Regions from separate parts of the Micromonospora sp. NPDC005174 genome, predicted to be linked through region 1. Evidence: predicted binding sites of a transcription regulator. Region 1 holds the regulator's gene; each other region holds the start of a gene.
What was found. The regulator HrcA, encoded in region 1, represses chaperone genes, less so after heat shock. The targets are predictions, from matches to a motif close to GGTTNGCACNCTCNNNNNGAGNGTGCNAACC.
Positions count from the first base shown of each region.

Region 2: the regulator HrcA is predicted to act here: its motif matches at 1,690-1,720, upstream of groES (co-chaperone GroES).
Region 3: the regulator HrcA is predicted to act here: its motif matches at 1,798-1,828, upstream of groL (chaperonin GroEL).

Region 1 covers NZ_JBEXIJ010000024.1:21,277-24,552, forward strand. Annotated here, with positions in the region: gene hemW (radical SAM family heme chaperone HemW) at 1-443, shown strand, start outside; gene ABZU91_RS23345 (DUF4870 domain-containing protein) at 480-1,118, opposite strand; gene hrcA (heat-inducible transcriptional repressor HrcA) at 1,319-2,341, shown strand; gene dnaJ (molecular chaperone DnaJ) at 2,415-3,276, shown strand, end outside.
Region 2 covers NZ_JBEXIJ010000037.1:8,360-11,635, forward strand. Annotated here, with positions in the region: gene ABZU91_RS28570 (substrate-binding domain-containing protein) at 1-199, opposite strand, end outside; gene ABZU91_RS28575 (methyltransferase domain-containing protein) at 414-1,595, opposite strand; gene groES (co-chaperone GroES) at 1,857-2,171, shown strand; gene groL (chaperonin GroEL) at 2,242-3,276, shown strand, end outside.
Region 3 covers NZ_JBEXIJ010000018.1:63,044-66,319, reverse strand. Annotated here, with positions in the region: gene groL (chaperonin GroEL) at 1-1,605, opposite strand, end outside; gene ABZU91_RS20415 (hypothetical protein) at 1,876-3,102, opposite strand; gene ABZU91_RS20410 (cold-shock protein) at 3,221-3,276, opposite strand, start outside.

The DNA of each region.
Region 1 (3,276 bases):
TCGACGCGGCCGGCCTGTCCTGGTACGAGGTGTCGAACTGGGCGCGCACCGAGGCGGCCCGGTGCCGGCACAACCTGCTCTACTGGACCGGCGCCGACTGGTGGGGCCTCGGGCCGGGCGCGCACAGCCACGTCGGCGGGGTGCGCTGGTGGAACGTGAAACACCCCACGACGTACGCCCAGCGGCTGGCGGCCGGCGCGTCACCCGGCCTGGCCCGCGAGGTGCTCACCGCCGACGAGGCGCACATGGAGGACGTGATGCTCCGGGTGCGGCTCGCCAGCGGCCTGCCGTTGGGAGTGCTCCACGCCGCCGGCCGGGCCGGCGCCGAGCGGGCCCTCGCCGACGGCCTGCTGGACGCCGGGAGGTACGCCGCCGGCCGCGCGGTGCTCACCCTGCGCGGCCGGCTGCTCGCCGACGCCGTCGTGCGCGACCTGCTGCCCTGACGTGCCGGGACCGGCCGGGGGAGCGGCCGGCCCGGATCACTTGACGAGGTTGGCCGAGAGCGGGTAGCGGTACTGGCTGCCCTCGTTGGCCTTGATGCCGGCGATGATGCCGAACACGGCCCCGAGGACGACGGCCGCCGCAACGCCGATGAAGCCGATGAGGATGCAGGACAGCACCCAGCCGACCAGGCCGACGATCGACCAGATGAGCTGGAAGTTGAGCGCCGACACGGCGTGCGCCCGGACGGTCGGGGACTGGTTGCCCCGGGCCAGCAACGCCACCAGCGGAGCGATCCAGCCGAGCACGCCGCCGCTGATGATCATGCCGGCCGCGCCACCGAAGTGCGCGACCAAGGCCCAGGTCTTGTCCTCGTTGTTGGCGTAGCCGCCGCCGGGGCCGCCGTACGCGCCGCCCGTCGGATAGCCGCCAGTCGCGCCACCCGGCGGGTAACCGCCCGGTGGGGGGTAGCCACCCGGCGGAGGGTAGCCGCCCGACGGCGGTTGGTCACCGGTGGGCGGCGGATAGCCACCGGCCGGGGGATAGCCGCCCGGGCCGGGTGCCCCGGACAGTGGTGCGGTGGGCGGCTCGCCCGAGTAGGACGAGCCGGGGGAGGTCGGCTCCGGCGGATAACCGCCGGGGTCTCCCGCGCCGGGAGGGCGAGGTGGTTCAGTCATGGTTGTCACGGTAGGTGCCGATGGCAATGTCGCACCAGTGCGACTCCGTCGGGCCGGCCCGACGGAACGGACGGCGACGACCTTGATCATCGCGTCGGCGGGGGCACCGACGTAGACTGGCACTCGTTACAGTCGAGTGCCAGGACGGCCGGTCGGCCCGGATGGGCCGGCAGGCCGACGTGCGACAGGAGGTGCGGAGGATGGGTCTGGACGACCGGAAGCTCGCCGTGCTCCGCGCCATCGTCGAGGACTACGTCTCGACCCAGGAGCCGGTCGGCAGCAAGGCGCTTGTCGAGCGGCACCAGCTCGGGGTCTCCCCGGCGACGGTCCGCAACGACATGGCCGTGCTGGAGGAGGAGGGCTACATCCGGCAGCCGCACACCAGCGCCGGCCGGGTGCCCACCGACCGTGGCTACCGGCTCTTCGTCGACCGGCTGTCCCGGGTCAAGCCACTCAGCCCGGCCGAGCGGCGCGCCATCGAGCGCTTCCTCGTCGGCGCCGTCGACCTCGACGACGTGGTCCACCGCACCGTACGGCTGCTCGCCCAGCTGACCCGCCAGGTGGCTGTCGTGCAGTACCCGAGCCTCGCCCGCTCCTCGGTGCGACACCTGGAGCTGGTGCCGATCTCCACCACCCGGCTGATGCTCGTCATGATCGCCGACACCGGCCGGGTGGAGCAGCGGCTGGTGGAGCTGCCGGGGCCGGTGCCCGCCGAGGACGTGACCGACCTGCGTCGCCTGGTCAACGAGAAGCTCACCGGTGAGCGCCTGTCGGACACGCCTCCCCTGGTGCAGGCGCTGGTCGAGGAGGCGCCGGTGCAGCTGCGCCCCGCCATGACCACGCTCTCCACCGTCCTGCTGGAGACGCTTGTCGAGCGGCACGAGGAACGCATCGCCCTGGCCGGCACCGCCAACCTGACCCGGGGTGGTCTGCTCGACTTCCAGGGTTCGCTGCGGCCGATCCTGGAGGCGCTGGAGGAAGAGGTCGTGCTCCTCAAGCTCATCGGCGAGACCGAACCCAGCACGACCCGTGTGCTGATCGGCGACGAGAACGAGTTCGACAACCTGCGCGCCGCCTCGGTGGTCAGCACCGGGTACGGCCCGGGGGCCACCATCGTGGGCGGCCTTGGGGTGCTGGGGCCCACCCGGATGGACTACCCCGGCAATATCGCCATGGTGCGCGCCGTGGCACGCTACGTGGGCGAGCTGCTGGCCCAGAACTGACCAGTCAGGGCCGACGGCCGGCTGCGGCCGCCGGTCGGCGCAACGCGAGACGAACATGAGGACACGGAACGCAGTGGCCAGGGACTACTACGGCATCCTCGGTGTCAGCCGGGAAGCCTCCGATGACGAGATCAAGCGCGCCTACCGCAAGCTGGCGCGCCAGTTCCACCCGGACGTCAATCCGGACCCGGAGGCCCAGGAGAAGTTCAAGGACATCAACGCCGCGTACGAGGTCCTCTCGGACGATCGGAAGCGGCAGATCGTCGACCTGGGTGGCGACCCGCTCGCCCCGGGAGGCGGGGGCGCGGGCGGCCCGGGTGGTCCGGGCGGTGCCGGCCCGTTCGTCGGCTTCCAGGACATCATGGACGCCTTCTTCGGTGGTGCCGCAGGCGGCGCCGGCCGTGGGCCGCGTCCACGGACCCGTCCGGGCGCCGACGCGATCCTGCGCCTCGAACTCGACCTGCACGAGACGGCGTTCGGCGTCGAGGCCCCGATCACCGTCGACACCGCTGTGCTCTGCACCACCTGCTCGGGCGCGGGCACCGCGGCCGGCACCCACCTGGCGACCTGCGAGGCGTGCGGTGGCCGCGGCGAGGTGCAGTCCGTGCAGCGCACCTTCCTCGGGCAGGTGGTCTCGGCCCGGCCGTGCACCGTCTGCCAGGGCTACGGCACCACCATCCCGCACCCCTGCCCCACCTGCGCCGGCGACGGTCGCGTACGCACCCGCCGGTCGCTGACCGTCAAGATCCCGGCCGGCGTCGAGGACGGCATGCGGATCCGGCTGGCCCAGCAGGGTGAGGTCGGCCCGGGCGGTGGCACCGCCGGCGACCTCTACGTGGAGATCCACGAGCGCCCGCACGACGTCTACTCCCGCAAGGGGGACGACCTGCACTGCCGTGTCACCGTGCCGATGACGGCCGCCGCGCTGGGTACCC
Region 2 (3,276 bases), on a different contig from region 1:
CCTTGAACGCCTCCTCCAGGAACCGACGGTCCGCGGTCTCCCAGCGGGCCGAGGACTTGCTGTCCGGGAGGATCACGCCGATCTTCGGGGTCTTGGCGGAGCCGCCGGCGTCGGAGCCGGAGTCGTCGTCGCCGCACGCGGTCAAACCGCCGGTCGCGAGCAGGCCCACGGCGGCGATGGTGAGGATCCCCTTACGCATGTGCAGGGTCCTTTCGGAGGTGGGGGAGGTGTTGTTTTGTTGTGTCCGGCAACGTATTCCGCGTCACACTGGCACCACAAGACCGCGCAGGTCCCAAGTTGGTTGGAAGCGATAACAATTCAGCAACGCGACTGTTACTCGCCGAACATCCCACGAAAAGAGCGATGTAACGACAGGTCAGCGGGCCTGCAACGGTGCCGCGAGCGCGGCGAACCTAGACGACAGGGCGGCCGATCAGCACTGTCGGCGCTCCGGCGATGCGGGTGAGCACCAGGCTCGCCGCCTGGTCGCCGGCCAGCCGCAGATCCCGCCGCAGTTGCTCCGGGGTGAGTGCCGAGCCTCGTTTGAGGATCTCCACCCGGCCCACCCGGCGCTCCCGCAGCAACGCCCGCAGTCGCTTGAGCGAGAAGGGCAGCACGTCGGTGATCTCCAGGCAGCGCGCGTACGGGGTGCGGGTGGGGTGGTCGGCGTACAGGTAGGCGATGCTCGGGTCGGCCAGGGTGGCGTCCAGTTCGTCGGCCAGTTCGGCGACGAGGTGCGCACGGACCACCGCCGGGTCCGGGTCGTACAGGTAGCGGCGCGGCGGCCCGACCGGGGCCTCCGTGTCGCCCGAGCCGGTGAGCTGGTGGATCTCCTGCCGGTACACGCTGGCGCGGCGGGGCACCTCGGCCAGTTCGCCGCACCAGAGGGCGGCCTCGACCAGGTCGCCGTCGACGCCGACCCACTCCGCCTCCGCGCCGGCCGGGATGAGCGCGTGGTCCAGGCCCGGCGCGACCTTCACCACAGTGCGCGGCACCCGCTCGGCCAGCCCCGTCACGAAGTCCCACGGCGGCGAGTAGGCGCGCGGATCGAAGATCCGTCGGCCGGTGCCGGTGGCGCGTCGGGCCGGGTCGCAGAAGACGCCATCCACCCGCGACACGTCGAACGCGGTCGCGTCGCCGCACTCGACCGTGAACAGGTCGGCCACCCCCGCGGCTGCGGCGTTGGCGGCGGCCATTTCGGCGGTCACCGGGTCGGCCTCCACCCCGTACACCCGGATGCCGGCGCGGGCGGCGGCCAGGGCGTCGGCGCCGAGGCCGCACCCGAGATCGGCCAGGGTCCGCACGCCGGCCGCGCGCAGCCGGGCGGCGCGGCGGTCGGCGACCACCCGGCGGGTGGCCTGTTCCAGGCCGGGGCGGGTGAGGAACATCCCGGCGGCGGCCGGGCCGAACTTGCCCACCGCACGGTGCCGAAGCTCGGCCTGGGTGAGTGCAGCCGCCGCCAGCGTGGGCGGCACCCCGGTCGCGCGCAGCGCCGACGCCGCGGTCAGTGGATCGCCGCCGGCCAGTTCGGCCGCCGCCGCGAGGGCGGCCGACCCCTCGGGGGTACGTAGTGCCGCCAGCTGATCGAGATCCACCTACCCATTCTCCCGGCCGGGGTAAAAATACCGCTGGCGGGGCGCGACGCGCTGGCACTCTCCTTGACGGAGTGCTAGCCACGGAATAACCTGCGATTAGCACTCTCACCCTGAGGGTGCCAGCTTCCGGGTCTCGCGACCCGGGCGCGCACGCCAGGCGGACCGGCACCCGCGACGACGGTCCCGCCCGGTGGCATGAGGCAGATTGACGCTGGTCGGCCCCGCCGACCAGCAACGGAACCAGTAGTACCCCAGGAGGGTATGCCCGTGACTACCGCGACCAAGGTTGCTATCAAGCCGCTCGAGGACCGCATCGTGGTCCAGGCGAACGAGGCTGAGACCACCACGGCGTCGGGCATCGTGATCCCCGACACCGCCAAGGAGAAGCCGCAGGAGGGCACTGTCCTCGCTGTGGGCCCGGGGCGCGTCGACGACAACGGCAACCGGGTTCCGGTTGACGTGCAGGTCGGCGACACCGTCCTTTACTCGAAGTACGGCGGCACCGAGGTCAAGTACGCCGGCGAGGAGTACCTGGTGCTCTCCGCCCGCGACGTCCTCGCGGTCATCGAGAAGTAAGCAACCGATCAGTGCCACTGCCCCGGTCCGGCTCGCCGGGCCGGGGCAGTGGCACTTCGAAGGGACATACATGGCGAAGATCCTCAGCTTCTCGGACGACGCCCGGCACCTGCTGGAGCACGGTGTCAACGCCCTCGCGGATGTGGTCAAGGTCACCCTCGGCCCGCGCGGGCGCAACGTCGTCCTGGACAAGAAATTCGGTGCGCCGACGATCACCAACGATGGTGTGACCATCGCCAAGGAGATCGAGCTCACCAACCCGTACGAGAACCTCGGCGCGCAGCTGGTCAAGGAGGTGGCGACCAAGACCAACGACGTCGCCGGCGACGGGACCACCACCGCGACCGTGCTGGCCCAGGCGATGGTTCGCGAGGGTCTGCGCAACGTGACCGCCGGGACCAACCCGGCCGGCCTCAAGCGGGGCATCGACGCGGCGGCCGCCAAGGTCTCCGAGGCGCTGCTCGGCCGTGCCGCCGAGGTCACCAGCAAGGAGTCGATCGCGAACGTGGCGACGATCTCCGCGCAGGACGCCACGATCGGCGATCTGATCGCCGAGGCGATGGAGCGGGTCGGCCGCGACGGTGTCATCACCGTCGAGGAGGGCTCGATGCTCACCACCGAACTGGACGTGACCGAGGGTCTCCAGTTCGACAAGGGCTTCATCTCGCCGAACTTCGTCACCGACCTGGAGGGTCAGGAGTCCGTCCTTGAGGACGCGTACATCCTGGTCACCACCCAGAAGATCTCGGCGATCGAAGAGCTGCTGCCGCTGCTGGAGAAGATCCTGCAGAACAGCAAGCCCCTGCTGATCATCGCCGAGGACGTGGACGGCCAGGCGCTCTCCACCCTGGTGGTCAACTCGCTGCGCAAGACCCTCAAGGTCTGCGCGGTCAAGGCCCCGGGCTTCGGTGACCGGCGCAAGGCGATGCTCCAGGACATCGCGATCTCCACGGGCGCCGAGCTGGTCGCCCCGGAGCTGGGCTACAAGCTCGACCAGGTCGGCCTGGAGGTGCTCGGCACCGCCCGGCGCGTCGTGGTCGACAAGGAGAACACCACGATCGTCGACGGCGGTGGCCAGAAGGCCGACGTCGCCGACCGGGTCTCC
Region 3 (3,276 bases), on a different contig from region 1:
GCCACCCGGGCCAGCCGGGGCAGCCGGGGTCTTCTCCGGCTTGTCCGCGACAACAGCCTCGGTGGTGAGGAACAGCGCGGCGATCGACGCCGCGTTCTGCAGCGCAGAACGGGTCACCTTGGCCGGGTCGATGATGCCCGCGGCCAGCAGGTCGACGTACTCGCCGTTCGCGGCGTTGAGACCGTGACCCGCCTCGATGTTGCGGACCTTCTCCACCACGACGCCGCCCTCGAGGCCGGCGTTGACGGCGATCTGCCGCAGCGGGGCGTCCAGCGCGACCTTGACGATGTTGGCACCGGTGGCCTCGTCGCCCACCAGGTCCAGCTTGTCGAAGGCGGTCTTACCGGCCTGCACCAGCGCGACGCCACCACCCGGGACGATGCCCTCCTCGACGGCCGCCTTCGCGTTGCGAACGGCGTCCTCGATGCGGTGCTTGCGCTCCTTGAGCTCGACCTCGGTGGCCGCGCCGACCTTGATCACCGCAACGCCACCGGCCAGCTTGGCCAGCCGCTCCTGCAGCTTCTCGCGGTCGTAGTCGGAGTCACTCTTGTCGATCTCGGCCCGGATCTGGTTGACCCGGCCCTGGATCTGCTCAGCGTCACCGGCACCGTCGACGATGGTGGTCTCGTCCTTGGTCACCACGACCTTGCGGGCGCGGCCCAGCATGTCGACGCCGACGGCGTCGAGCTTGAGGCCGACCTCCTCGCTGATGACCTGACCACCGGTGAGGATGGCGATGTCGGCAAGCATGGCCTTGCGGCGGTCACCGAAGCCCGGCGCCTTGACGGCGACCGACTTGAAGGTGCCCCGGACCTTGTTGACGACCAGGGTGGCCAGAGCCTCGCCCTCGATGTCCTCGGCGATGATCAGCAGCGGCTTGCCCGACTGCATGATCTTCTCGAGGATCGGGAGCAGGTCCTTGACCGACGAGATCTTGCTGTTGACGATCAGGAGGTAGGGGTCGTCGAAGACGGCCTCCATGCGCTCCGGGTCGGTCATGAAGTAGGCCGAGACGTAGCCCTTGTCGAAGCGCATACCCTCGGTGAGCTCCAGCTCCAGCCCGAAGGTGTTGCTCTCCTCGACGGTGATGACGCCTTCCTTGCCGACCTTGTCCATCGCCTCGGCGATGATCTCGCCGACGCTGCTGTCACCAGCGGAGATGGAGGCGGTGGAGGCGATCTGCTCCTTGGTCTCGACGTCCTTGGCGAGCTTGGACAGCTCCTCCGAGACGCTCGCGACAGCAGCCTCGATGCCCCGCTTCAGGGCCATCGGGTTGGCGCCGGCGGCCACGTTGCGCAGGCCCTCGCGAACCAGGGCCTGGGCCAGGACGGTCGCCGTCGTCGTGCCGTCACCGGCGACGTCGTCGGTCTTCTTGGCGACCTCCTTGACCAGCTCGGCGCCGATCTTCTCGTACGGGTCCTCGAGCTCGATCTCCTTGGCGATGCTCACACCATCGTTGGTGATGGTGGGGGCACCCCACTTCTTCTCGAGCACGACGTTGCGGCCCTTGGGGCCGAGGGTCACCTTCACGGCGTCAGCGAGCTGGTTCATGCCCCGCTCGAGGCCGCGGCGCGCCTCTTCGTCGAACGCGATCATCTTTGCCATACGGCGTTGTCCTCCTGGACACTCACGGCCACCCGAGTGTGTGTCCCGGATGGGCCGCCTGGTTTACGCACCTTGGGACGTCGCCACCAGGCGACGACGACGTCCTCCGGTCGGGCCGGATAGCCCGCGACGACCGGCCATGTGCTGCCCCGGCGTCTCCACACCGGCACAACCAGGCCCCACCGTCCCGACCATTGGCACTCACGGTACGCGAGTGCCAATGACTTGTTTAGCACTCTCACCTGCCGAGTGCAAGCACGATGAGCTCGGTCAGCCGAGTTCCGCGGCCAGTGTGGCCGCGTTCACGGGCCCTTCGTGAGCACGTTGCTCGGCGTACGTGATCAGCAGCCCGACCAACTGGACGAGGTGGGCCGGCAGGGCCAGCACCGCCGTGAGGCCGATGACCGCCACCACCCCGACCGCGGCACCCGGGGACGCGAAGGGATCCGCGCCGAACGCGGCGGTACCGGCCGACTCCAGGATCCCGGGAACCATGGTTCCGATGATCACCGCGACACCCACCAGGGCCACCCGACCGAGCAGCATCCCGAGCCGGTCGTGGAACATCCGGAACGAACGGCCGATCGGGTTGTCCCGCTCGAACAGGTAGACCGGCCCGGCCATGCTCAACGCGAACGCCAGGTAGATGCCCGGCAGCACGCAGAAACAGACTCCGACGCCGATGAGCAGGCTGACCAGCAGCGTCCAGCCCCACACGCCGAGCGCCCGACGCAGCCCGTACCGCAGCGCCGCGTCGAGGCGGGCGGGTCGGCCGGCCGCCTGCTGGGTGATCACCCAACTACCCGCGGCCCAGCCCAGCGCCTGCACGAGGCCGATCACCAGGCTGCCGCCGACCAGCACGACGACGAGGGTCAACAGGCCGGTGGCGAAGTTGTCCGGAAGCCCGCTCGGGTTCGTCTCGGCCTGCGCCTCCCAGGCGGGCGACGGGTCCACACCGAACGAGATGACCGAGAGCACCGCCGCCGGCAGCACCTGCGTGAGCAGCATGATCGGCACCAACTGCCGCCAGCCCCGGCGCAGCGCGCCCCAGAACCGCTCGAACCAGGCACCGATGCCGGCACCGGGCGGAGTGATGAGGGGGTCGTTCGGGTCGAGGCCGTGACCCGGCGGGTACCAGCCGACCGGCGCCCCCGGATACCACGGCTGTCCACCGTAGGGGCCGGCCCCCGGCGGGTAGCCGCCGACGGGAGGGGAGGTCCAGCCCGGCGGCGGCCCGGCGTGCTGACCCCAGGCTCCCTGCGCGGGGTCCCAGCCCGGCGGCGGACCGACGGGCTGCCCCCAGGCGTCCGTCGCGGGGTTCCAGCCCTGTGGCGGCACGCCGACGGGTGGCATCGCGACGCCGGGCGAGGGCGGTGTGCCCGGGGCCGCGCCGGACGAGGGCGCCGTGCCGGAGCCTTCGGCGGGCGGGTTGGGGTCGGACGGGCCCGGCTCACCCGGCCCGGAGGGCGTGGCGGGTGGCGGCGTCTGGTCGGTCATGAACCCTCCTCAGCATCGGCTGGAACGGTTCACGATCTTCCAGGGCGGGCGTCCGCGCCGCAGCCCCGACTCGCCAGCCGATCGGGGCGAACCACCGGCGGGTAGATCGGGGAACCGGTCAGCCGATGACGCGGACGTGCTCCGCCTGCGGACCCTTCTGGCCCTGGGCGATCT